3 regions of the Alteromonas sp. DYW1 genome follow, and region 1 is predicted to be linked to each of the others. Evidence: predicted binding sites of a transcription regulator. Region 1 holds the regulator's gene; each other region holds the start of a gene.
What was found. The regulator FNR, encoded in region 1, switches genes on or off when oxygen is low (the NO sensors DNR and NnrR bind a similar motif). The targets are predictions, from matches to a motif close to TTGATCTAGATCAA.
Positions count from the first base shown of each region.

Region 2: a site for FNR is predicted at 4,017-4,030, ahead of AC121Z_RS13715 (GbsR/MarR family transcriptional regulator). Genes of this name have one in related genera too.
Region 3: a site for FNR is predicted at 6,204-6,217, ahead of AC121Z_RS00125 (OmpW family outer membrane protein). Genes of this name have one in related genera too.

Region 1 covers NZ_CM186038.1:1,871,587-1,879,216, forward strand. Annotated here, with positions in the region: gene ttcA (tRNA 2-thiocytidine(32) synthetase TtcA) at 1-258, opposite strand, end outside; gene uspE (universal stress protein UspE) at 361-1,290, opposite strand; gene fnr (fumarate/nitrate reduction transcriptional regulator Fnr) at 1,389-2,138, opposite strand; gene AC121Z_RS08320 (sulfite exporter TauE/SafE family protein) at 2,169-2,840, opposite strand; gene ccoS (cbb3-type cytochrome oxidase assembly protein CcoS) at 2,833-3,036, opposite strand; gene AC121Z_RS08330 (heavy metal translocating P-type ATPase) at 3,038-5,440, opposite strand; gene AC121Z_RS08335 (FixH family protein) at 5,443-5,937, opposite strand; gene ccoP (cytochrome-c oxidase, cbb3-type subunit III) at 6,003-6,953, opposite strand; gene AC121Z_RS08345 (cbb3-type cytochrome oxidase subunit 3) at 6,950-7,135, opposite strand; gene ccoO (cytochrome-c oxidase, cbb3-type subunit II) at 7,138-7,630, opposite strand, start outside.
Region 2 covers NZ_CM186038.1:3,041,297-3,048,926, forward strand. Annotated here, with positions in the region: gene AC121Z_RS13700 (AMP-binding protein) at 1-876, shown strand, start outside; gene cydB (cytochrome d ubiquinol oxidase subunit II) at 946-1,956, opposite strand; gene AC121Z_RS13710 (cytochrome ubiquinol oxidase subunit I) at 1,956-3,329, opposite strand; gene AC121Z_RS13715 (GbsR/MarR family transcriptional regulator) at 3,424-3,972, opposite strand; gene AC121Z_RS13720 (ATP-dependent zinc protease family protein) at 4,194-4,964, shown strand; gene AC121Z_RS13725 (inactive transglutaminase family protein) at 4,987-6,492, shown strand; gene AC121Z_RS13730 (alpha-L-glutamate ligase-like protein) at 6,496-7,485, shown strand; gene AC121Z_RS13735 (hypothetical protein) at 7,580-7,630, shown strand, end outside.
Region 3 covers NZ_CM186038.1:20,990-28,619, forward strand. Annotated here, with positions in the region: gene rsmB (16S rRNA (cytosine(967)-C(5))-methyltransferase RsmB) at 1-85, opposite strand, end outside; gene fmt (methionyl-tRNA formyltransferase) at 106-1,035, opposite strand; gene def (peptide deformylase) at 1,056-1,565, opposite strand; gene AC121Z_RS00100 (LysM peptidoglycan-binding domain-containing protein) at 1,766-2,833, shown strand; gene dprA (DNA-processing protein DprA) at 2,864-3,997, shown strand; gene AC121Z_RS00110 (DUF494 family protein) at 3,999-4,475, shown strand; gene AC121Z_RS00115 (DNA topoisomerase family protein) at 4,509-5,063, shown strand; gene hemF (oxygen-dependent coproporphyrinogen oxidase) at 5,065-6,006, shown strand; gene AC121Z_RS00125 (OmpW family outer membrane protein) at 6,328-7,026, shown strand; gene aroE (shikimate dehydrogenase) at 7,125-7,630, shown strand, end outside.

The DNA.
Region 1 (7,630 bases):
GAAGCCGGGTTGCTTTTGATCAAGATTAATCGCGGTAACAGAAAAGTCGATAGGCGCAATACCACGTAAAAAAAGCAATATATCCAATAAGGTATAGCTATCTTTGCCGCCTGAAAGGCAGACCATTACGTGATCACCATCCTCAATCATATTGAAATCAGCAATTGCCTTACCAACATTCCGGCGCAGGCGCTTCTGCAGCTTATTAAGATTGTACTGATGCTTACTATCAGCTTTACTGATGACACTTGAACTCATGGCTAGCTTATATTGGTTACGACAAAGCGTTATTGTAATCGTTATAGATACAGTAAAAAACCACGAACCCTAGTTTTTAGCACTTTATTTTCGGTGCCTGACTTAACCATGAACAGGGCTATGAAATCCCGCAGGCTTAATCGCCAAAACATCACAATTGAGACGATCAATGACTTGTTCAGCGGTATTTCCTATCAGGGCTGCAGATAACCCCGCGCGCCCAACGGTGCCGATAACGACTAATTCAGCATCCAGAGAGTTAGCTTGTTTTGGGACTGCAACTTCTGGTAGGCCCTGAATAACATGACATTGAACTAAAGGCACGGCGTTCGCTGTGGCGAACTTATGCATCTCGTTTTGATGATGGCGCTTTACGTTTTCGTTATAGCCGTGAGGATCGAATTCAGGCATCTCAATGGCCAAATTCACAATCGTACCTGGAAACGCATTTACAAGGTGCAGTGTTGCATCTAATGTGTCGGCGCAGGCTTTTGCACATTCAACCACATGTTGATTTAGTTCTGCATGCACTTCATCTTCAGTACCGACATTTATACTGGCCAAAATATTACCGTTGGCGGGCCATGCGTGCTGCTTTACCATAAGCACTGGCGTAGGGCACTTACGCAAAAGGTGCCAATCTGTAGGCGTGAATATCAAAGAGGCAAAGTCATCATGGCTGGAAGCAGCTTTAATTAATAAATCCGCATCAACCGCTAAAACGGTGCGGATAGCTGACTCATAGAGCGATTTGTCCCATACCACCTTAGCGTGCGCCGATACATCACTCGGAACATACTCCGCAATTAGCGACTGCAGCCATTCATTGCGATCTGCCAAGACAGCCTTGCGCATGGCATCACGCTCATCCAATGACAACATTGTTGTCAATTCGTAAGACAGGTCATAAATGCAAAGAAATACGGTTATTTCAGCGCCAGTTTTGGCAGCAAGTTCAACGGCTCTCGCGAGTGCGATTTGCTTTTCGAGATCAGGATCGATAACGACGAATAAATGTTGATAGTGTTGCATTGCGTATTCCCATGGTTACTTTAGTCCAAGTGTAACGGGTCAATGAGAATACGCTAGTGTCCCCTGTTGAGTTAGATCAAAGGAACCATATTCAGGCGTTAATTTTCGATTGTACAGGTCGGAATTTCGGTTGTATGGAGCTTTTCTGCCATCCTGTCAAAATCCAAAATTGTAATCAATTTACCGTCAACAGCGATGATCCCATCTTTTTGAAATCGAGTTAACAAGCGACTGATAGTTTCTACAGTTAGGCCCAAATAATTTCCGATTTCGTTGCGCGTCATCGTGAGATTAAATTGCTTAGGTGAAAACCCTCGCTCTTCAAAGCGTTTCGATAAATGCGCAATGAAGTGCATCAAGCGTTCTTCCGCCGTGCGTTTATTCAATAACATCATTTGATCATGATCGTGTTTAATCTCAGCACTCATAAAACTCATGATCTGCTTGCGGAGCTTAGGAAACTTAGCAGACATTTCGTCTAATGTTTCGTAGGGAAGCTCGCACACCATGGCAGTTTCTAATGCTTGGCAGTAACTCGAATGGCGACTATCACGCAATGCATCAAAACCTATAATATCGCCCGGAAAGTGGAAGCCAATGACTTGTTCTTCACCGTCTGCATCACTAATAAACGATTTAAAGGAACCCGAACGAACCGCGTAAAGGGATTGAAATTTATCGCCTGCTTGGATCAACTTATCGTTTTTGTGAAGGGGTTTTTTACGTTCGATAATTTCATCGAGCGAACCCATTTCTTCTTCATTTAGCGACACTGGTAAACACAAATGACTAAAGCTGCAGGTTTGGCAGTGTATAGAAAGGTCTCCACGACCGAGTTTATTGTGCATGAATGCACCTTTGCATTGCTGAAATTACTCTCACGTTATAAGCGTTACACCCTGAAAAATCAAGTACAACCCATAGCCTATTAGTGTGATTGCAATGAATGTTCGAGCTTGTTGACTTCGCGCTAACTGTGTTAACCGCGCCCCTCCAAGGCTCACGGCCAGCATAAGAGGCAATGTACCTAATCCAAAGAACAACATAACTAACGAACCTGTCACAGGATCACCAGCAGCCATACTCCAACTTAGCGTCGAATACACCAACCCACACGGTAACCAACCCCAAACACCACCATACAGGAATGCGTGTAGAGGGTGCTTGAATGGAATTAATGACTTAGCGACGGGCTGTATTCGCCGCCAAAGCTTACCGCCTTGACGTTCGAAGTAGTGCAGTACGCTAAACCAATTCGCTATATGGCCCCCCAGTAATAACAACATAATGCCACTTAATATTGTCAGTACTGAGACTCCATTGAAGAAACTTGAATGGCTGACGATGGTCCCTAGCAGGCCGGCGCAAAAACCTGCTAGGGCATAACTTGTAATGCGGCCGAGGTGGTAAGCACTAGCGTAAATCCACGGTTTACCTTGAGCCGGAACTGCTGACTGTAGGGCAACCGTTATACCACCGCACATACCTACACAATGCACACCGCCTGCAATGCCAATAAGCCATGCAGCAAGCAAACTTATTTCAGTCACGACGATTGTCTAATTCCTGTTGGCGGGCTTTAGCCAATGATTTTTCTTCAGGGGGTAAATCATCATCAAACAAAATGCTATAGCCTTGCCGATCGAGATCATCGAACTGATTACTTTTTACCGCCCAAAAAAATACCGCAATGGCAATCGCAACAATGATAATTGCGATAGGGATTAGGACATAAATGATACTCATCTTAACCTGCTTTATACCGAAGTAAGCGCGTAGAGTTTACTACTACGATTATTGAACTCAAGGACATACCCAAGGCCGCCATCCAGGGAGCTAACACTCCTGATACCGCAAACGGCAAAATCAAAAAATTATATCCCAATGACCACGCCATGTTTTGTTTAATGGTTACTTGCGTTTGTTTGGCGACATCAATCAGCGCTGGAATAACGGTAATACTTTCATTAAGCAGTACCACGTCAGCAGAACTTTTCGCGAGATCAGAGGCATTCCCAACCGCAACGGAAATATCCGCTTTTGCTAGCACTGGTGCATCATTAACTCCGTCGCCAACCATCATCACTGAATGTCCTTGTGCTTGATAGTTTTCAACGAATGTAAGCTTTTGTTGTGGTGACTGTTGAGCAAAAAAATCGGTGATATCAAGCTTGTTTGCGACTAATTTAACATTCGCCTGCGTATCACCACTGAGTAATACTTTGCCAAATGGAATACGTTTTAATGTAGCGTCAACATTGTCCTTTAACGTATCGTTTAGCCAAAAAATTGCAATCAGACCATCATCAGATGCTAACCAGACATTCGCTTTCTCGCTATCAGTGATCGAATGAACGTCATTTTGAGTTGGCAAATTATCAGTGACAAAGGCTTTGCTGCCTATCCGATAATTGTAACCGTTGATCGTACCTATGATCCCTTGACCAATCGTAATTGAGATATCACTAGCCGGCAGCGTTGCTACGTCGGCAAAAGCTTGGGCAATTGGATGTTCAGAACGAGCTTCTAATGAAGCCGCAATTATTAGCGGATCAGGACCAGCATAAGCGGGTGCTATCCAATGCTTATGCAAAGAAAACTTACCTTCAGTGAGGGTGCCGGTTTTATCTAAAATAATGGTATCCAATGTATTTATTTGTTCTAGTGCATCAGCGCGTTTAAGTACTACTCCGGCTTTGTTTAAACGCGCCATTGCGCAAGTTAGTGCGGAGGGTGTTGCCAATCCTAAAGCACAGGGACAGGTCGCCACCAACACAGCAATCGTAATCCAGAACGCATTGTCGCTGCCCATCCATGTCCAGAAGCCAAACGTAAGCGCTGATATGATCAGTACTGCGCTTACAAAATAGCGCGAGAAACGATCGGCAATATGCGCAATGCGCGGTTTCGTGGCCAATGCAGCTTCTTGCATAAGAACAATTTGGTTAACTAAAGCATCTTTTAGTTTGCTGGTTACGCGAATGCTAAGACTGCCACTTTGATTCACTGTTCCGCCATAAACATGTGTCCCTTTTACTTTGTGAGCAGGTTCAAACTCACCGTTAAGCATCGATTCATTAACTTGACTTTCGCCGTCTATAACGGTGCCGTCAACGGGAATAACTTCGCCGGGTTTTACTAATACAATTTGCCCAGGAACAAGTAACTTAGCTAACACCGATTGCTGTTCACCGTCGGTAAGAACCGTTGCAGAAACCGGCATATACTGCAGCATGTTGGCAGAGATAAGTGCAGCCTTATGTCGGGCTCGATGCTCAAGAAAGCGACTGAGTAGAAGAAAGAAAACAAACATGCAGATCGACTCAAAGTACACGTCACCGACTTCTAAAATCGTGGCTTTGATACCAGCAATGTAAGTACCGAAAATTGCTAGTGTAACGGGAACATCCATATTTACGCTGCGCATAGCGACTGCCTTGGCGGCACTTATATAGAATATACTGCCGGAATACAGCACAACCGGCGTGGTTAAAACTAAACTGACCCAATAAAAGTACTGTCGGGTTTCGTGATCGATGTTGCCAAATAGATCAAAGTAAAGACCAGTCATGAGCATCATCACCTGCATAGTCATGATCCCAGCCAGTCCAACTTTTTTTAACAGTGATTTCTGTTCAGCGCGAAACAAAGCCTCGTGCTTATCGGGTTGAAACGGTGATGCGCGGTATCCAATTTTATGAAAATTGGCAATTATAGTACTCAGTGAAATTGCACTTGGGTCCCAATCTACTAGTGCTCGTCGTGTCGAAACGTTAACCGAGATTTGGGTAATGCCCTTCGTTTTGGCCATTTGTTTTTCGATTAACCATCCACAAGCAGCACAATTAATACCTTCAACGGTTAACTGTATTTGCTTTGCGTCACGCTTGTCGTGAACAAACTCTTCTTGTACTTCTGGTGCGTCAAAAAGTGATAGTTTGTCGAGTGTTTCTGCATAGAACTCATCACCTTTAGCCGCTGGTTCAGTGCGTATCGCGTAATAATCTTCTAGTCCATTATCAACAATCGATTGCGCCACGGCCTGACAGCCAGGGCAACACATTGCCTGCGATTCGCCTGCGATAATAACGGTATATTTCGCTCCATCGAGATTGGGAAGCCCACAATGAAAGCAGGGGGGAGATGTTATACTCAAGGGGCGAACCGTATTGGTTTAGATTGAGGTAAAGCAAGAACTTGTTGGAGTTTCCATGCTTCATCTAATGGCAATAGCGTTACCCGCCATTTCCCATCCAATGCTTGCTCAGTATGACCACGGTAAACCCCCTTGGCGTCTGCGGCCAACAAAATATTGATATCTCGATCTTTTAAGGTTACGTGATAAAGCGATAACTGGAGCGCCTCGTTTGAACGTGGTGTGCCTGATATAAAGCGCAACGCGATCGCACCGTCAGATGAAAAGCTTAACTCTGTTACGATGTTTAGGTCTTTAGCGGTTTGAATTTTATCCAAACGTGCGTTGATAGCGCGACCTTCTTTATAGTAATCATCCACTACCAGACTGTCGGTTGTGTTAGTGGCTAAATGAAGGACGAAAAAGCCGACGATAAAAGAGGAAAGTGGTACGGCTATCAAAAACCATGGCCAAAACTGTTTGTACCATGGGGTGACTGTTGCTTCGCTCATTACTAATTAAGATCCTATATAAAAAAGCCCCGCGTAAACGGGGCTATGATGACACTAATTACGGACTAATTCGATAAGCTATAAACGTACGTTGCAACAACGTGGATCTTATCTTCGCCCAACGTTTTAGCAAACGAAGGCATCATACCATTACGACCGTAATTTAAAGTTTCTGTGACTGCGCGTTCGCTACCACCATACAACCAAATATTATCAGTTAGATTAGGTGCGCCAATCATCTGATTGCCTTTACCGTCCATGCCATGACATGCAGCACATGCAGCAAACCGGACCTTACCTGCGTCTTTCAGCGACTGATCAACTTCACGGCCACTTAAACTTAGCGTGTAGGCAACCACTTCCTTAATACCTTGCTCACCAAATGGAGCCAACCAGCCTGGCATCGCGCCTTGGCGACCATTGATTAAAGTTTCTTTGATTTTATCGCCGCTACCACCATACAGCCAATCATTGTCAGTCAGGTTAGGGAAGCCACCATTTTGACCACGGGCATCTGAACCATGGCATTGTGCACAGTTTTGCAAGAATAGGCGTTGGCCTACTTTCACCGCTTCTTCATTTTTCACTAACTCTTCAACGGGTACCTTAGCGTATTCCGCAAAGATTGGATCGAAACGCTCGCTAGCAAATTTGATTTCGCGGTCATATTGAACAAGCGCATTATTTTCAATGGCTGCTTGTTGCTTTGCCTTTGATTCCTCAAGGGTTAATACGCCTTGATTTGAGCTAGTCCAGCCTAGTAAACCTTTATAACTGCCAAGGCCAGGGTAGAGCACTAAGTAAACTAATCCCCATACAATGACGATATAAAAGAGAATGGTCCACCATTTGGGTAGTGGGTTATTGATTTCTTCAATACCATCAAACTCGTGCCCCATACTCTCGCCTTCAGGCACCCCAGTGTGGTTAGCTAGGCACCAACGCAATAACAGGTAACAACCGAATATTAAACCCAGTGTGATTACCGAAATCCAAATTGTCCAAAACATGCTCATGAGTTTTCAGACTCCTGTGTCTTATTTTTTGTGTTCTTGTGGTTTTCTTCATCGGCAAACACTAGGTTTGCGGCCTCGTCGAATTTCTTCTTATTGCGACTACTAAACGCCCAGAAGACCACGCCAATGAAGGAAACGAATACGATGACAGTAAATATGCTGCCGATTACACCTTGATCCATAACTATTTCAAATGTGTGCCAAGCGATTGAAGGTATGCAATAAGGGCTTCCATTTCAGTCTTACCCTGAACAGCCGCTTTTGCGCCAGCAATATCTTCATCAGTATAGGGAACCCCTAAGTTCTTGAAGATTTGCAATTTCTTACCCGTTTCGTCACCACTCAACACATTTTCTTGCAACCAAGGATAACCAGGCATATTAGATTCAGGAACAACGTCACGCGGGTTTATCAAGTGCACACGGTGCCACTCGTCGCTGTAGCGTCCACCGACCCGAGCAAGATCTGGCCCTGTACGTTTTGACCCCCACAGGAAGGGGCGCTCCCAAACCGATTCACCTGCAACGGAATAGTGACCGTAGCGCTCTGTCTCAGCACGGAAAGGGCGGATCATCTGACTATGGCAGCCATAACAACCTTCACGGATGTAGATGTCGCGACCTTCCATTTCGAGCGCAGTGTACGGGCGTAAACCAGTCACTGGCTCCATGGTCTGT
Region 2 (7,630 bases), 1.2 Mb from region 1:
TATCATATCTACGCCTTTACTGTTTGTATGATGACATTTTTTGCTAAAGGCTGCCTTACGATCCTGATCCCCAATCCACGCGACCCCGATGCTTTTATCAACGCGATTAAACCGTATAAATTTACCACCTTTGCGGGTATCAACACGCTCTTTGTTGGTTTAGGCCAACATCCTGATTTTAAAGCCTTAGACTTTTCTGCATTAAAGCTCACCCTTTCTGGTGGAACCGCGCTGACTAGCGCAGCGGTTGATATATGGCGTGATGTGACAGGCTGCAGTATTACCGAAGGGTATGGATTGTCTGAAACTGCACCCGTTTTGACCTTTAATGAGCCCGGTAATGAAAAGATTGGCACTATTGGCACACCGCTACTCGGTACTGAGATCCGCATCTTGGACGAAAATGACCAAGCCGTAGCCGATGGTGAAGAAGGTCAAATTGCCGCACGCGGTCCGCAAGTGATGTTAGGTTACTGGCAACGTGAAGACGCCACGGCAGAAGTAATGACCGCTGATGGTTTTTTCAAAACCGGTGATATCGGTGTGCGGTTGCCGGACGGTACCATCAAAATCGTTGATCGCTTGAAAGACATGATCCTAGTGTCAGGATTCAATGTGTATCCTAACGAAGTAGAGAACATTCTAACTGCCTACCCGTCTATCGTAGAGGCAGCTGTAGTGGGTGCTCCAGATGACAAAACTGGCGAGCGTGTGTGCGCCTACGTAACGACCTCGGCACCACTGGATAAAGACGCGGTCATCGCGCACTGCCGAGAACAATTGACCCCCTATAAGGTCCCCAAGGAGATCCACGTTCTGGACGAATTACCCAAGTCGACTGTTGGCAAGATATTGCGCCGCGAATTACGTAAGTAAACGGCTTCAACTTAATCTAAAAGCCCAGCAAACCCGCTGGGCTTTTGTTTATCTATATTCGTCAATGGACTAATAATACGTGAGATTAACGGCTTTGCCGCGGAATACCGTATAGGCAAATACGGTATAGCCGATGATGAACGGCATCACAAAAAGGGTGCCAATCAGCATGATCCTAAGTGACTCGGGCGCACTGGCACTATTGTAGATGGTCAACTCTCCCGGCACTAAATAGGGGTAAAAACTAAGTGCCAACCCACTGAAACAGCAGATAAAAACAATCACTGCCATCGCAAAAGGCAACCAACTCCCCTGATCATCATTAAGTGGTAAACGCCGTAATACCTGATACCCCAGCAGGAACATGCTAAAACACAGCAAAGGAATGACCGCAATGAGGAAAGCCAAGGGTGGGGTGAGCCAGCGTACATAAACAAATTCATTGATCAGCGGATTGACCGCACAAACGACCATTATTCCTAAGAATGTCAGAGTCCCTGCTCTTTTTGCCCAGTGGATTGCGCGCGTTTGCATCATACCCACGGTTTTCATGATTAACCAGCAACTACCAATCAAGGCATAGGCTGCTGTTACACCTAATCCGCTTAGACAAGCAAAGATTACAGCAATCAGAGTAAATTCGAACCCCATAACATAAATACCAAGCATATAACCTTGCGAAAACGCAGTAAGTGTTGAACCGATCTTGAAACAACGGTCCCAAATTATCTTGCGTTGCGGCTTTACCTTCGCGCGAAAATCAAATGAGACACCGCGCAAAATCAAACCAAAGAGCATAATGGTAGCCGGCATGTAGAGGGCATGTAATACTGCACTGTGCGCTGCTGGGAATGCAACTAATAGTAATCCCACTGCCAACACCAACCAAGTCTCATTAGCGTCCCAAAAGGGGCCGATAGAAGCGATTGCAACATCCCGTTGTGCCTCATCATCGAGCGGCAGCAAGATCCCAACGCCGAGATCATAACCGTCTAATACGGCATAAACGAGTACCGCAATTGCCATCAAACCCGCAAAGATCAGGGGTAATGTCTCATCTGCAAATAGCCATTCAAACATTAACGTTCTCCTAATGCCGCACTGTGTTGAATTGCCGCAGCATTGTGCTGGGGAATGCAGGGTTCGAACTCTTCAATATCCACTGAACGCCGGGCCATATAGAAAAGCGTTTTAACATAAGCCGTGAGTAGCACAACGTATAACAGCAGGTAGGCGATTAACGTAAACGCGACGTTACCGGCGGGCTGCGTGGTAACCGCGTCGGCGGTGCGCAATACACCTGATACTAAATAAGGTTGGCGGCCGATTTCCGTCACGTACCAGCCTGCAAGTGTCGCTATCCACCCCGAAAAGCTCATACCAATTAGTACTTTTAATTGCATTGACGATAACTGTTGATGTTGCCACAAGCGTGGAGCGCACCACCAAGCAATCATGATCATCAATAGTCCCATACCTACCATCACGCGAAAGCCATAGAACACGGGTTTGACCGGTGGGTGCTCGCCCTGAAAATCATTTAATCCCTTAATCTCACCATTCAAGTCATGGGTAAGAATAAGGCTAGCTAAATTAGGGATCGCGAGTGCAAAACGATTTTCCCGGGTTTGCTCATCAGGGATGGCGAACAGGAGCAGAGGCACGCCCTTTTGCGTCTCCCAAACGCCTTCCATCGCGGCCACCTTTTGTGGTTGATGCTCGAGTGTATTCAAACCGTGCAAGTCACCCACAAAGGCTTGCGTGGGCGCCAGCACAGCAGCCGTTAAAACTGCAGTTCTTAATGCCAATCGCGGCGCTTTTTTATCGTCTCCACGATACAAGCGATAAGCGGATATGCCTGCTACCAGAAAGCAGGTGGTCAATGCTGATGCCAGTAAGGTATGGCAAAAGCGGTAAGGAAAGGAAGGGTTGAATATAATTGCGAACCAATCCGTCGCATGCACAACTCCTTCCCTGATTTCAAATCCCGCGGGTGTTTGCATCCACGAATTTAACACTAAGATCCAAAATGCAGACATAGTGGTGCCAAAAGCGACAAGAAACGTGCTCAAGGTATGCACCCAGCCCGGTACTCTATTGAAACCAAACAGCATGACTCCAAGTAAAGTAGCTTCCAGAAAGAAGGCCGTAAGAATTTCATACGCCAACAATGGACCGGCAATGTTGCCAATTGTCTCCATAAACCCAGGCCAATTGGTGCCGAACTGAAATGACATGGTGATCCCACTGACCACTCCTAAGGCAAATGTCAGTGCAAACACCTTCACCCAAAAGCGATATATACGCATCCATACCGGATGCTGGCTGAAGTCATAGCGAATTTTGAAATAAACCAAAAACCAACCCAGGGCGATGGTTATCGTTGGAAATAAAATATGAAAACTGATATTCGCGGCAAACTGAATGCGCGAAAGTAACAGCACATCAAACATAGCGGTCACCTACAATTAAAGAAATTGGTCAAAGTGCGGTACTACTCTGCTTACGCCACTGCACTTTGACAAACCGCTTTACCGGCTTGCTACATTAACTGTTCGCTTTTAACCAACGATCTTTCATGTCTAAAACTTTGCCGACACCCGAACCAAGCTTCATCAGGGTATTTAATTTTTCGGGGCTCAAACTTTGTAACGCTTGGGTCCACTCAGTGATTTGCTCAAGCAAATTGTGGATATCCTCGATTTGGCTTTGCGCATAAACTTCGGCGGAGTTCGCAGGCTGATCCAGTAAGATGTCCCTGAGTAAACTTAGTGTCGGATCCATTTCTCGTTTGCGGCGCTCTTCAAACACCCGGTTAGCCATATCCCAAATACTACCTTTGGCGCCATAAAACTCTTTCCGTTCGCCGGGCTTATGCATCGTACTGATCAACTGCCAGGAATGGAGTTCCTTCAATCCCATGCTCACATTACCGCGAGAAATACTCAGGGCCTCGCCTATTTCGTTGGCCGTTAATGGTTGCTCATTAACCACCAATAATGCGTAGATTTGACCAACGGTGCGATTGAAGCCCCAGCGACTGCCCATCTCACCGAAGTGCATCACGAAAGACTCAATCATAGGGGTCATCGCCATACCTTTTCTCAACTTTCAATATTTTCTGAAAGTATAATAAACAATTGACACAGATCAAAGCTTTTTTCGTGCCACCAAGCATTCACATAGCGTTTCCTTTAGGTGCTTTGATTGTTTTTCCAGCGCTGAATACGCATAATCAGGAACTTACCAGAAATAGTGTTGCTTTTGGGCTATGTTTATTCCCATTGTCCAGCCGTCGTTAATGCCTGAGGAAGTCAATGATGTTACGTGGAAAGGTTTGCTTGAAAGTTCGCCTACTTTCAACGGCTATGTTGTGCTTGAGTCTAAATGCTTGTAAATCAACCGATCACACAGCGTATCAAAAGGAAACGCTAGCAAGCTTGGCTCAGACTGAACAGCGCATTGTTACGCAACTGGCAAATTTGCATGCCATGCAAAATGAGAGCGGCGTCAGCATTAAATCACTGCGCAATGAAGTGACCGCGTTGAGCCAGCAAATTGCTGACACTCAGGCATTATTGGCAACCTACACCGCGCAGCAAACCGCACAAATCGTCAGTGCTGAGCCAGAAGAGCCACAAACGGTTGTCACCAACAATGGAAGTTTTGTACTTGGTGCCGTAGAACGTGTCACGATTGAGGCTATTGGGCAACAGTTTGATGCGCGCATAGACACTGGTGCTGCTACGTCTTCTATCAATGCTGTCGATATTGAAGTCTTTGAACGTGATGGCGATGATTGGGTTCGATTTCATATTTTGGATGAGTCAAACCAGCCAACCGAAGATAACTGGGTAGAAGTGCCTGTGGTGCGGTTTGTCAATATTCGTCAAGTCTCCAGTGCAGAGGCTGAACGGCGACCCGTAGTGAAATTATGGACACAACTCGGTGAAATGCGTGACAACAGTGAATTTACCCTGGCAGATCGTTCACATATGTCTCACCCAGTATTGTTGGGGCGGGAGTTTATGCGCGATGTGGCAATTGTCGATGTCAGTAAAGAATTTGTTCAATCACGCCCTCAATAATGCTGAACTTAGGAAGCCTTAAATGACGTCAAAAGTCCCATTTTACATTGCGGTCGCCACCATGGTGATTATTGGGATTGCAATGAGTATCACTCGTCATCAAACGTACAATGTGCCATGGGTACCTGGCGAGACTCGTCAAATTTGGGATATCGAAGCACGCATAGAATTTACCGCCCGTGGCGGCGAAGTGAAAGCGTCGCTTGCAGCACCTAACACGCAACAAGGCTACACCCTGATCAATGAATCAGCTTCATCACCGGGTTATGGTGTATCCTATGTCACGACCCCTTCTGGGAGACGTATTGAGTGGACTGTTAGAGACGCGAAAGGGCCACAAACGATATACTATCGCTCACAATTCCTGGTAGATAATAATTCCTCGTTTGACGTAACCCCACCTGCCAACGCAGTACCACCACCGAATTTACCCAGTCTAGAGTTGGCCGCAGGCAAGGCCCTGGTAGCACGAGCCCGTGAGCGCTCGGCTGATAATCAATCCTTCACCCGAGAACTCATCAAAGCACTTAACGATCCGGAAAGTCAAAATGCGTCGTTGTTGCTGCTGACCAACAATAAAACGCAAACACTATATGCACTGCTCAGGTTAGCCGCAATCCCGAGCCGCATTGTTGGCGTGGTCGAATTAGAAGATGGTCGGCGTCGACAGAATGTGCAACCAATGGTCGAAGTGTGGACGGGTGATGAGTGGCAACTCTTTTCTCCGGCTAAAGCTCTCAATGCTCAAGAACATCCATTGCTAATTTGGGATCAATCCAATATATCGTTGATTGATTTAATCGGTGGCAGTAATAGTCGAGTCAGTTTTTCAATGATCGCAAGAGAGATCTCGGCGCTTGAAGCGACGCAGAGTAAAGTTCACGCAGATGGACTTCTCAACTTTTCGATTCACAGTTTACCGCTGGCAGAACAAGCCATGTTCAAAACCATCATGATGATCCCTATTGGTGCATTAATTGTCGTGTTTCTGCGCATTATTATCGGCTTAAAAACATCGGGTACCTTCATGCCAGTGTTAATTGCGGTCGCGTTTGTGCAAACCCAATTACTCACCGGTATTATCGGCTTTTTACTCATCGTCGGCACAGGGTTAATCATTCGTAGTTATCTATCCCGACTTAATTTGTTGCTGGTTGCGCGCATTTCAGCGGTGATCATAACCGTCATTTTGATTATTTCAGTATTTACCGTCGTTGCTTTTAAAGTTGGCTTAACCGAGGGCTTATCAATCACATTCTTCCCGATGATCATCTTGTCATGGACCATTGAACGGATGTCGATTTTGTGGGAGGAAGAAGGCGGAAAAGAGGTTATGCTGCAAGGCGGTGGTTCATTAATCACTGCCGTTTTAGTGTATCTCGCGATGACCAACCCATACTTGCAGCATCTCACGTTTAATTTTATTGGATTACAACTGATTGTACTGGCAGGCATTTTAGTATTAGGAACATACACCGGCTATCGGTTAACCGAACTGCGACGATTTAAGCCACTGGTAAAGGACTAGATCATGCTGTCAGCGCTACTCACTCTCGCCAAGATCCCTGCGCAGCTGAAAAGCAAAGGTGTGCTAGGCATGAATCAACGCAACCATGCGTTTATTGGGCGATACAATGATCGCGCCAAATATCCCTTGGTTGACGACAAACTAAAAACCAAAATCATCGCGCAAAAGCACGGGGCAACAACGCCGGAAATGATCGGTGTTATCAGTAATCAGGCAGAAGTCAAGCACGTCCACGAGATGGTCAGGAACTGGCCTGGATTTGTGATTAAGCCAGCCCAAGGCAGTGGCGGCAAAGGCATATTAGTTATTGTAGAGCACGATCAGCAGGTCTATAAAAAACCCTCGGGTATGCAGATTTCCCGTCAAGAGGTTGAAAGACACATTAGCAATGTTTTGTCGGGACTGTTCTCGTTAGGTGGTAAAACCGATGTTGCCATTATCGAAAACCTGATCCGGTTTGATGATTGCTTTGCTGATTTTACCTATGAAGGTGTACCCGATATCCGCATAATTGTATTTAAAGGCTATCCGGTGATGGCGATGATGCGTTGTTCAACGGCTGCATCTGACGGCAAAGCCAATCTGCACCAAGGTGCTGTCGGCGTGGGATTAGATATAGCTTCGGGCAAAGCCATACGTGCAGTGCAGTTCGAGCAGCCCTTAACCCACCACCCTGACACAGGCGTTGATCTCTCGACCCTTGTCGTGCCCGACTGGCGACGGCTATTAGTACTTGCGTCGAGCGCTTGGGAGATGACCGGGCTCGGTTACATGGGAACCGACATGGTGCTGGATAGAAATAAAGGTCCGATGGTGTTGGAATTAAACGCCCGCCCCGGACTTTCAATCCAAATCGCCAATGGCGTTGGGCTCATTCCCAGACTGCGGCAGATTGAAAACCTCGAAGCGCCGGTCAGGTATCCCACACCCGAGCAACGGGTCGATTACTGTATGGAGCAGTTCGGAACAAAACCTAAGTTTAATTACCTTTAACGATTGGTGCTCTGGAGATAGGACTGTTTTTTTATTGTCCGCTTCGCTAAACTCTCGCGTTAATTAACAACTATCAGGTCACACTAACCCAACCATGCTCTCTGTCGTTACTCTTGATGACTCTCAAATAGCCGAATGTACCTTG
Region 3 (7,630 bases), 1.9 Mb from region 1:
GCTGCACTTCGTTAAGTAGCCCACGACTTGATTTATTTTGCTCCAAGATCGTAAAAAGTATTTTCGCACTATCTGCGCGAAGCATGCGGCCAATTTTTGGTGAGGTCACGACAGTTGAGTTCCGGGTTTAAACCAATCGCCTTTAGCATTGAGAACATCACTCACATGCGCCCGCTTTTTACCTGGGATCTGTAACTCCGAGATACAAAAAATCCCGTCTGCAGTGGCGATGTTAACACTCTGTTTGTTGGCGCTCACTATCGATCCAGGGCTATAATTATTTTCGTCTTCAAGGGTGGAGGCGGCCCAAACTTTGAGTGCGACATCACCAATTTCGAACCATGCACCTGGCCATGGGTTGAAGGCTCGCACATTGCGCTCTAGTTGTGCAGCTGATAATGACCAATCAAGACGAGCTTCTTGCTTACTTAATTTCTTCGCGTAGGTCGCAAGATCCTCGTCTTGCGGCACGGGGGTAAGCGTTGAAAACTCATCAAGGCAATGAATGAGTGCTTGCGGGCCAATCTTAGCAAGCCGGTCATACAACGATGCGCTAGTCTCCTCATTGCTGATTGGCGTCGTTTGAATATGCAACATTGGCCCTGTGTCTAAACCTTCGTCCATTTGCATTATGGTCACGCCGCTTTCAGCGTCACCCGCCCAAATGGCGCGCTGGATAGGAGCGGCGCCACGCCAACGTGGCAGAATTGAGCCATGGACATTGACGCAACCCAAAGGTGGAATATCGAGAACGGCCTTTGGAAGCAACAAACCATAGGCAACAACGACCATAATGTCGCAGGGGATTTCGGCTAATTGTTGTTGTGCCTCCAAGCTTTTTAAACTGGTGGGTTGATGCACGGGAATATGGTTGGTTTCTGCTAGTTGTTTTACAGGACTAGCCTGCAATTTCTTACCACGACCGGCAGGGCGGTCTGGTTGGGTATACACCGCCACTACTTCATGGTCAGAATCCAGCAAAGCCTGTAGATGAGTGGCTGCAAAATCTGGTGTGCCGGCAAAAATAACGCGCAATGGCTTATTCCTCTGAGATTTTAGGCTCGCGCCGCTAAACGCGCTTCTTTTTCTAATTTCTTCCGAATTCGCTGGCGCTTTAGCGGAGATAAATAGTCGACAAACAACACCCCTTTTAGGTGATCCAGTTCATGTTGGATACAAATTGCCAGCAAGCCATCGGCCTCTAGCTCAAAGGTATCTCCATTCCCGTCCAAAGCGCGAACCTTTACCCACTCCGCGCGGTCAACTTTAGCGTAATTTCCCGGCACAGATAAACAGCCTTCTTCGCTGACTGTCGAACCCTTCTTTTCAATAATCTCAGGATTGATAAATACGCGCGGTTCATTTTGCTCCTCAGAGACATCCATCACGACTACACGCTTGTGCACGTTCACCTGCGTTGCAGCAAGTCCGATACCGTTTTCCTCGCGCATAGTTTCGAACATGTCGGCAACTAATTGCTTAATGTCATCGTCTACGGCTGCTACGGGTTCAGCGACGGTGCGCAAGCGTTCATCGGGAAAACTTAAAACTTCTAATATTGCCATGATATTTTTCAACTACACTTTAATTCAGTATCAATTCCTATACTAAACGTGGCATAACACGCTTTACAGGGGTTAAAACACTATTATTCTAACGCATAACGGTAATTGGGTGCGAGCTTTCTTAGGTATTAGCGCGATTGCCCGATAACCAATTAATGAACATCCGGTAATGGATTAAATTACAACCTCATGGGGAAGGTATGTTTAAACCAAGTTTGAAAGTCTTAGCGTTATTGGTCTTTCTACCAATGTGGTGCTTTGCACAAGAAGTTCAAGTGAAAGACAGTGCGCCTGAGCAATACGAAGTTAAGCAGGGCGACACCCTGTGGGACATTTCTAATCTGTTTCTGGAAAAGCCTTGGCTATGGCCTGAGTTATGGCGCACAAATACGCAGATCCTGAATCCGCATTTAATTTACCCGGGTGACGTTTTAACTCTTCAATGGCAAGACGGTGTACCCATGTTGGTTGTTGACCGGCCTGATAAGCGTGTGGTGACATTGTCGCCAAGCGCCAGTCGATCCACCAAAACGGGTGCAATTCCATTGCTTCCTTGGAGCGTTATTTCACCCTATTTGAATAATGATATGATTTTGTCTGAAGCTGAGTATGAGCGCTTGCCACATATTCTCGGGAATAGTTTTGGCGATATTCGCTTTGTTAATGATGATGTTGTTCTAGCCAAAGCCAAAGGTCGTTCTGCCAGCGAATACGTCATTGTGCGTCAACAGAACGAAGTGTTTGACCGGTTTGGTAACCCCATTGGCTTGCAGGTGCGTCATGTGGCTGACGGCACCCTTACAGAGACACAACCCGATAGCGAGTGGATGGTACGGGTAAAACAAAGTAATTATGAAGCGATGCGAGGTGACCGTTTATACACGGCAGAAAAAATAGAGCCTCAAGATATGGAGCTGGTTCCCGCAGGCGAACGTCAACGCGCAGAGGTGGTGGGTAATTTACACCAGCGGGATCTACTGGGAAAACATGACGTAGTCATCATCGATATCGGTGCTGACAATATCAGTGCTGGTACGGTGATGGGTATTTATCTGCAAGGTCCCGATATCTATGATGGTGAAGACCCTAAATACGAAGGTGAATCCAGCCTACTGAAAGGCGCGTTTCAAGACGGCTCGACGATTCAGCAGCCGGCGGTGAAGATTGGTGAGTTGATTGTATTTAAAACATTCGATAAAGCCAGTTATGCAATTATCACGCGAGCGAGTGAACTCATCAAAAACGGAGCGCTTGTCGCAAAACCCTAAATCAATCTGAGAGAGTCTCAAGGAGGAGGCTTGCCACATGATCACCAATGGGTAAGTGATACAGAACGTAACGCTTACCTGCGACTCGCCTTTAGTTACTCATTTGGCGCTCATAAGTGGGCTACCTTACATGCAGCAACAGGATACACTGTTACAGGCTTGGCTAAGCTGTCAAAGCAAGAATTGCAAGCCTGTGGGTTTTCCCGCTCGCATATTGCGATCATTCAGGGCAGCTCGACACCTGCAGCTGTAGCCGCTGCTTTCGACTGGCATCAGCCGCAAAGGAATCGATGGGTTGTCACGATAGACGATGACGTTTATCCGGTGCGATTAAAAGAAATTGCTTCGCCACCGCTGGTTTTGCTAGCACACGGCGATCTAGGCTTGTTGGAAAAGCGCTGCCTGGCAATAGTGGGCTGCCGGCAACCCACTTACTCGGGTAAGCACTTGGCCTTTGAATTTGCACGCGAGCTTGCCCAGGCAGGATTGACCATTGTTTCTGGAATGGCGTTGGGGGTTGATCAACAGGCACATAATGGTGCGCTTGAACGGCATGGCTCAACGATAGGCGTGCTGGGTTGCGGAATTGACCAAGTGTATCCAAAGCGTAATCAGGATTTATTTCGGCAGGTATTGGAGTGTGGAGGCTTATTAGTCAGTGAATATTACCCCGGGGTAGCACCGTCTAAGTCGCACTTTCCGCGCCGCAACCGGATTGTGAGTGGACTGTCTTTAGGTGTGCTGGTGGTCGAGGCCGCGTTAAAAAGTGGCTCACTTATTACTGCTCGTCATGCCTTGGAGCAAAACCGCGAAGTCTTGGCAATTCCTTCCAATATTCGAGCTGAGCAATCACAGGGTTGTCACTATTTGATCCAACAAGGCGCAAAACTGGTGACTTGTATTGAGGATATTCTGATTGAAATTCAGGAGCTTAACCATATAACCCCGAAACCTTCTATTGAAACCGATAAAAAAAGTCCCATTTCTGACTTGGCAACCCCAGATTTGTTAGATAGTGTAGAGTTTGATGTCACATCTATCGACATCATTACCGAACGCAGCAAACTGCCGGTCCACGAAGTTATGGCAGCATTATTAGAATATGAGTTGCGAGGTCTCGTTGCTTCCACACCCGGAGGCTACGTTAAATTGAGGGGAAAATAATATGTTCGATATCCTCATGTATCTGTTTGAAAACCTTATCCACAGTGAAAGCGAAATCTGTGTCGACCAAGATGAGTTGACGGATGAGCTTGTGCGTGCCGGTTTCCATCATGATGAAATCTACAAAGCGCTAGCATGGTTAGAAAAATTGGCGGCTCTGCAAGAAACCGACATTAAGCCTTATCTCGCGAAGGGCAATGTGGCTTCACCCATGCGGATGTATACCCATGAAGAAGAGATGCGTTTGGATTCAACCTGTCGCGGCTTTCTTTTGTTCCTTGAGCAAATGAATGTTCTAGATGGCGCCACGCGGGAAATGGTTATCGATCGCGTAATGGAAATTGATGCCGCTGAGTTCTGCTTGGAAGACTTAAAGTGGGTCGTTTTGATGGTGCTATTTAATGTACCAGGAAAAGAAAACGCCTATGCGCAGATGGAAGATTTATTGTTTGATGAAAGTGGCGGTGTGTTACATTAATCGCTAAGGTCATCAAACAACGCAAGGCTGTCTGTGAGTAAAATCAACCATGCACTTTTCAGTGCAGCGAGTCATGCGTTAAGTGCCGCATTCGGTGATTGTCCCGAGTGCGGTGCACCGTTAGTCGTCAAGCGCGGTAAAAGTGGAGCTTTTATTGGCTGCTCTACTTATCCCTCCTGTGAATATACAAAGCCCTTGCACGACAATGAGGTTCACGTTGTCAAAGTCATAGACGCATCATCTTGCCCTGAGTGTGGTCATGAGTTGGCGGTGAAGAAAGGGCGTTATGGTCTATTTATAGGCTGTACGAATATGCCAGAATGCCACCACATTGAATCTTTGAAGCAACAAGCGGATACTCAGGTTGATTGCCCTAAGTGCCACCAAGGCCATTTAGTTAAACGCACCAATCGCTTTGGTAAACATTTTTACAGTTGCAATCAGTATCCCAACTGTAAGTATGTTGTGAATCATCCTCCGGTATCGCGACCGTGTAAAAAATGCCAATGGCCAATTTTATTAAAAATAGATAACCAATTCGTGTGCCCACAATCGCAGTGTGGCGAGAAGCAATCGATAAGTGAGTAGTATGTCCAGCCAACCCAACACCTCGTTAGAGCCGATTTCGCAAGATCAAATTGATGCCGTAAAGCAGTATTTGTTGAGCCTACAGTCATCCATTTGTGACGGGCTATCTAGCATTGACGGCACCAAAGACTTCGTTGTTGACGAATGGCAAAGAGAAGAAGGGGGCGGCGGTCGTTCCCGCGTTTTGAAAGGCGGCGCTGTGATAGAGCAAGGGGGGGTTAACTTTTCTCATGTGTTTGGAGACAAGATGCCAGCATCTGCCACTTCAGCACGACCTGAATTAGCTGGGCGTCATTGGCAGGCTATGGGAGTATCGCTGGTTATTCATCCTAATAATCCTTACGTTCCGACTTCGCATGCAAATGTACGCTTTTTTGTTGCAGAGAAAGAGGGGGCAGCACCGATATGGTGGTTTGGCGGCGGCTTTGATTTAACGCCATTCTATCCGCAAGATGAAGATGTGCAACACTGGCACAGCGTTGCAAGGAGCTTATGCGCGCCATATGGCGATAATGTCTATGCAGACTATAAAGCCTGGTGCGACAAGTATTTCTACTTGCCCCACCGTAACGAAACCCGTGGCGTCGGTGGTCTATTTTTCGATGATCTTAATCAGTGGGGGTTTGAGCGATCCTTTGCGTTTATGCAGGCAGTTGGCAATGGCTACCTGGATGCATACTTACCCATAGTAGAAAAAAACCACGCCCGTCCTTATGGTGAGCGTGAGCGTCAGTTTCAACTGTACCGTCGCGGGCGCTATGTTGAGTTTAATCTGGTTTACGACCGCGGCACACTGTTTGGCTTACAAAGTGGCGGTAGAACCGAGTCAATATTGATGTCAATGCCACCGTTGGCGCGCTGGGAATATATGTATACTCCCGAAGCTAACTCTCCGGAAGCTAAACTACAAGCCTATTTAGTGCCGCGCGAGTGGGTGTCGTAGACACCTGTTTTCTATCGCTATCAAAAAGACTTCAGCCGCAGTTACTCGTTACATACAGTGTACTCTTACAACTCAGCTACACCATTCAACAACTTCTTTAGTAATCTCACACTCAAGCCTCGTTTGACAGCACTGGTTTCCAATTCAACCTAAACGAACTCTAGCAACTCACCGCATTGCTTTCATTGCTTAACTTATTGATTTGGATCAAGGGTAAAACGTTGATTCGAAAGCGAGATTTGAGACTTGTTCTAGATCAATCTTTTTTCTCCGCGGCTGTTTATAGTGCCCGCAACAGATATAAACATAGAGAGAATACACATGAAAAAAACCACACTTGCATTAGCGTTAGCAGCTTTGACCTTAACCCCTGCCGCGTTTGCTTATGAAAAAGGCGACATCCTTGTTAGAGGCGGATTAACAACGGTTGCTCCGGACGACAGCAGCTCGAATATTCTAGTGGGCGGAGCGGATTTCGCGTTGGGCGGTCAAACTGTGGGTGGTGTAAACGTCGACAATAATACGCAGTTAGGTCTAAATATCGCGTATTTCTTTACTCCTCATTGGAATGTTGAGGTACTCGCGGCCACACCGTTTAGTCATGATATCAACCTAGCTGACGGAACAAACTTAGCTAGCACCAAGCATTTACCACCAACAGTCACCGCGAACTACTTCTTTGCTGACCCTGCGGCCAAATTCCAACCTTATGTTGGTGTCGGGCTAAATTACACAATATTCTTTGATGAAGAGTTTAATGGTGCTACTGCAGGGGTTATTGAAACTGCTACAGGTGGGGCTGTAGTGTCCGATCTTGACCTAGACGCCTCTTTTGGCTTTTCAGCTCAAGTCGGTGCAGACTACTTCATTAATGACGAAATGTTTATCAATGCTTCAGTACGTTATATCGATATTGAAACCGAAGCTGACTTTAAAGTTAGTGGATCTGATATTGGCAAAATTGAAAGTGTGACAATTGATCCGTGGGTATACACTATCTCAATTGGTTACAAATTCTAAATTTCTTCGGTTATGTTTAAAAAGCTCCGCTTGCGGAGCTTTTTTGTTGGTATGGTTTCATGTAGATTATCGATAAACATCACAACTAATAGTATTCGATGCAAAAGTTCGCTGTTTTTGGCAATCCTATCCAACAAAGCCGCTCTCCAATCATTCATAGAGCCTTTGCTAATCAGGCGAATTTGACAATCGATTACAGTGCAGAATTATCGACCAAAGAAGAGTTCTGCAATGACGTACAGCGTTTCTTTTCCGACAAACAAGCAACAGGGTGTAATGTGACTGCACCGTTTAAGTTACTTGCCTGTCGATTAGTCAATACGATCAGTGAAGAAGCTAAGTTAGCTGGGGCTGTCAATACCATCGCTAAACTAAGTGACGGTACACTAGCCGGTTATAATACCGATGGTGTAGGACTCATTAACGACATTGCTCGTCAAAACGTTGATTTGAACGGTAAAACCATTCTCATTTTAGGTGCTGGCGGCGCTGCGCGCGGTGTCATTCGTGCCTTAATTAATCAACACCCTTATTCCATTACTATTGCGAATCGAACCTTACAAAAAGCGCAAGAGCTGGTGGAAATTGGCGAGACAATTAAACA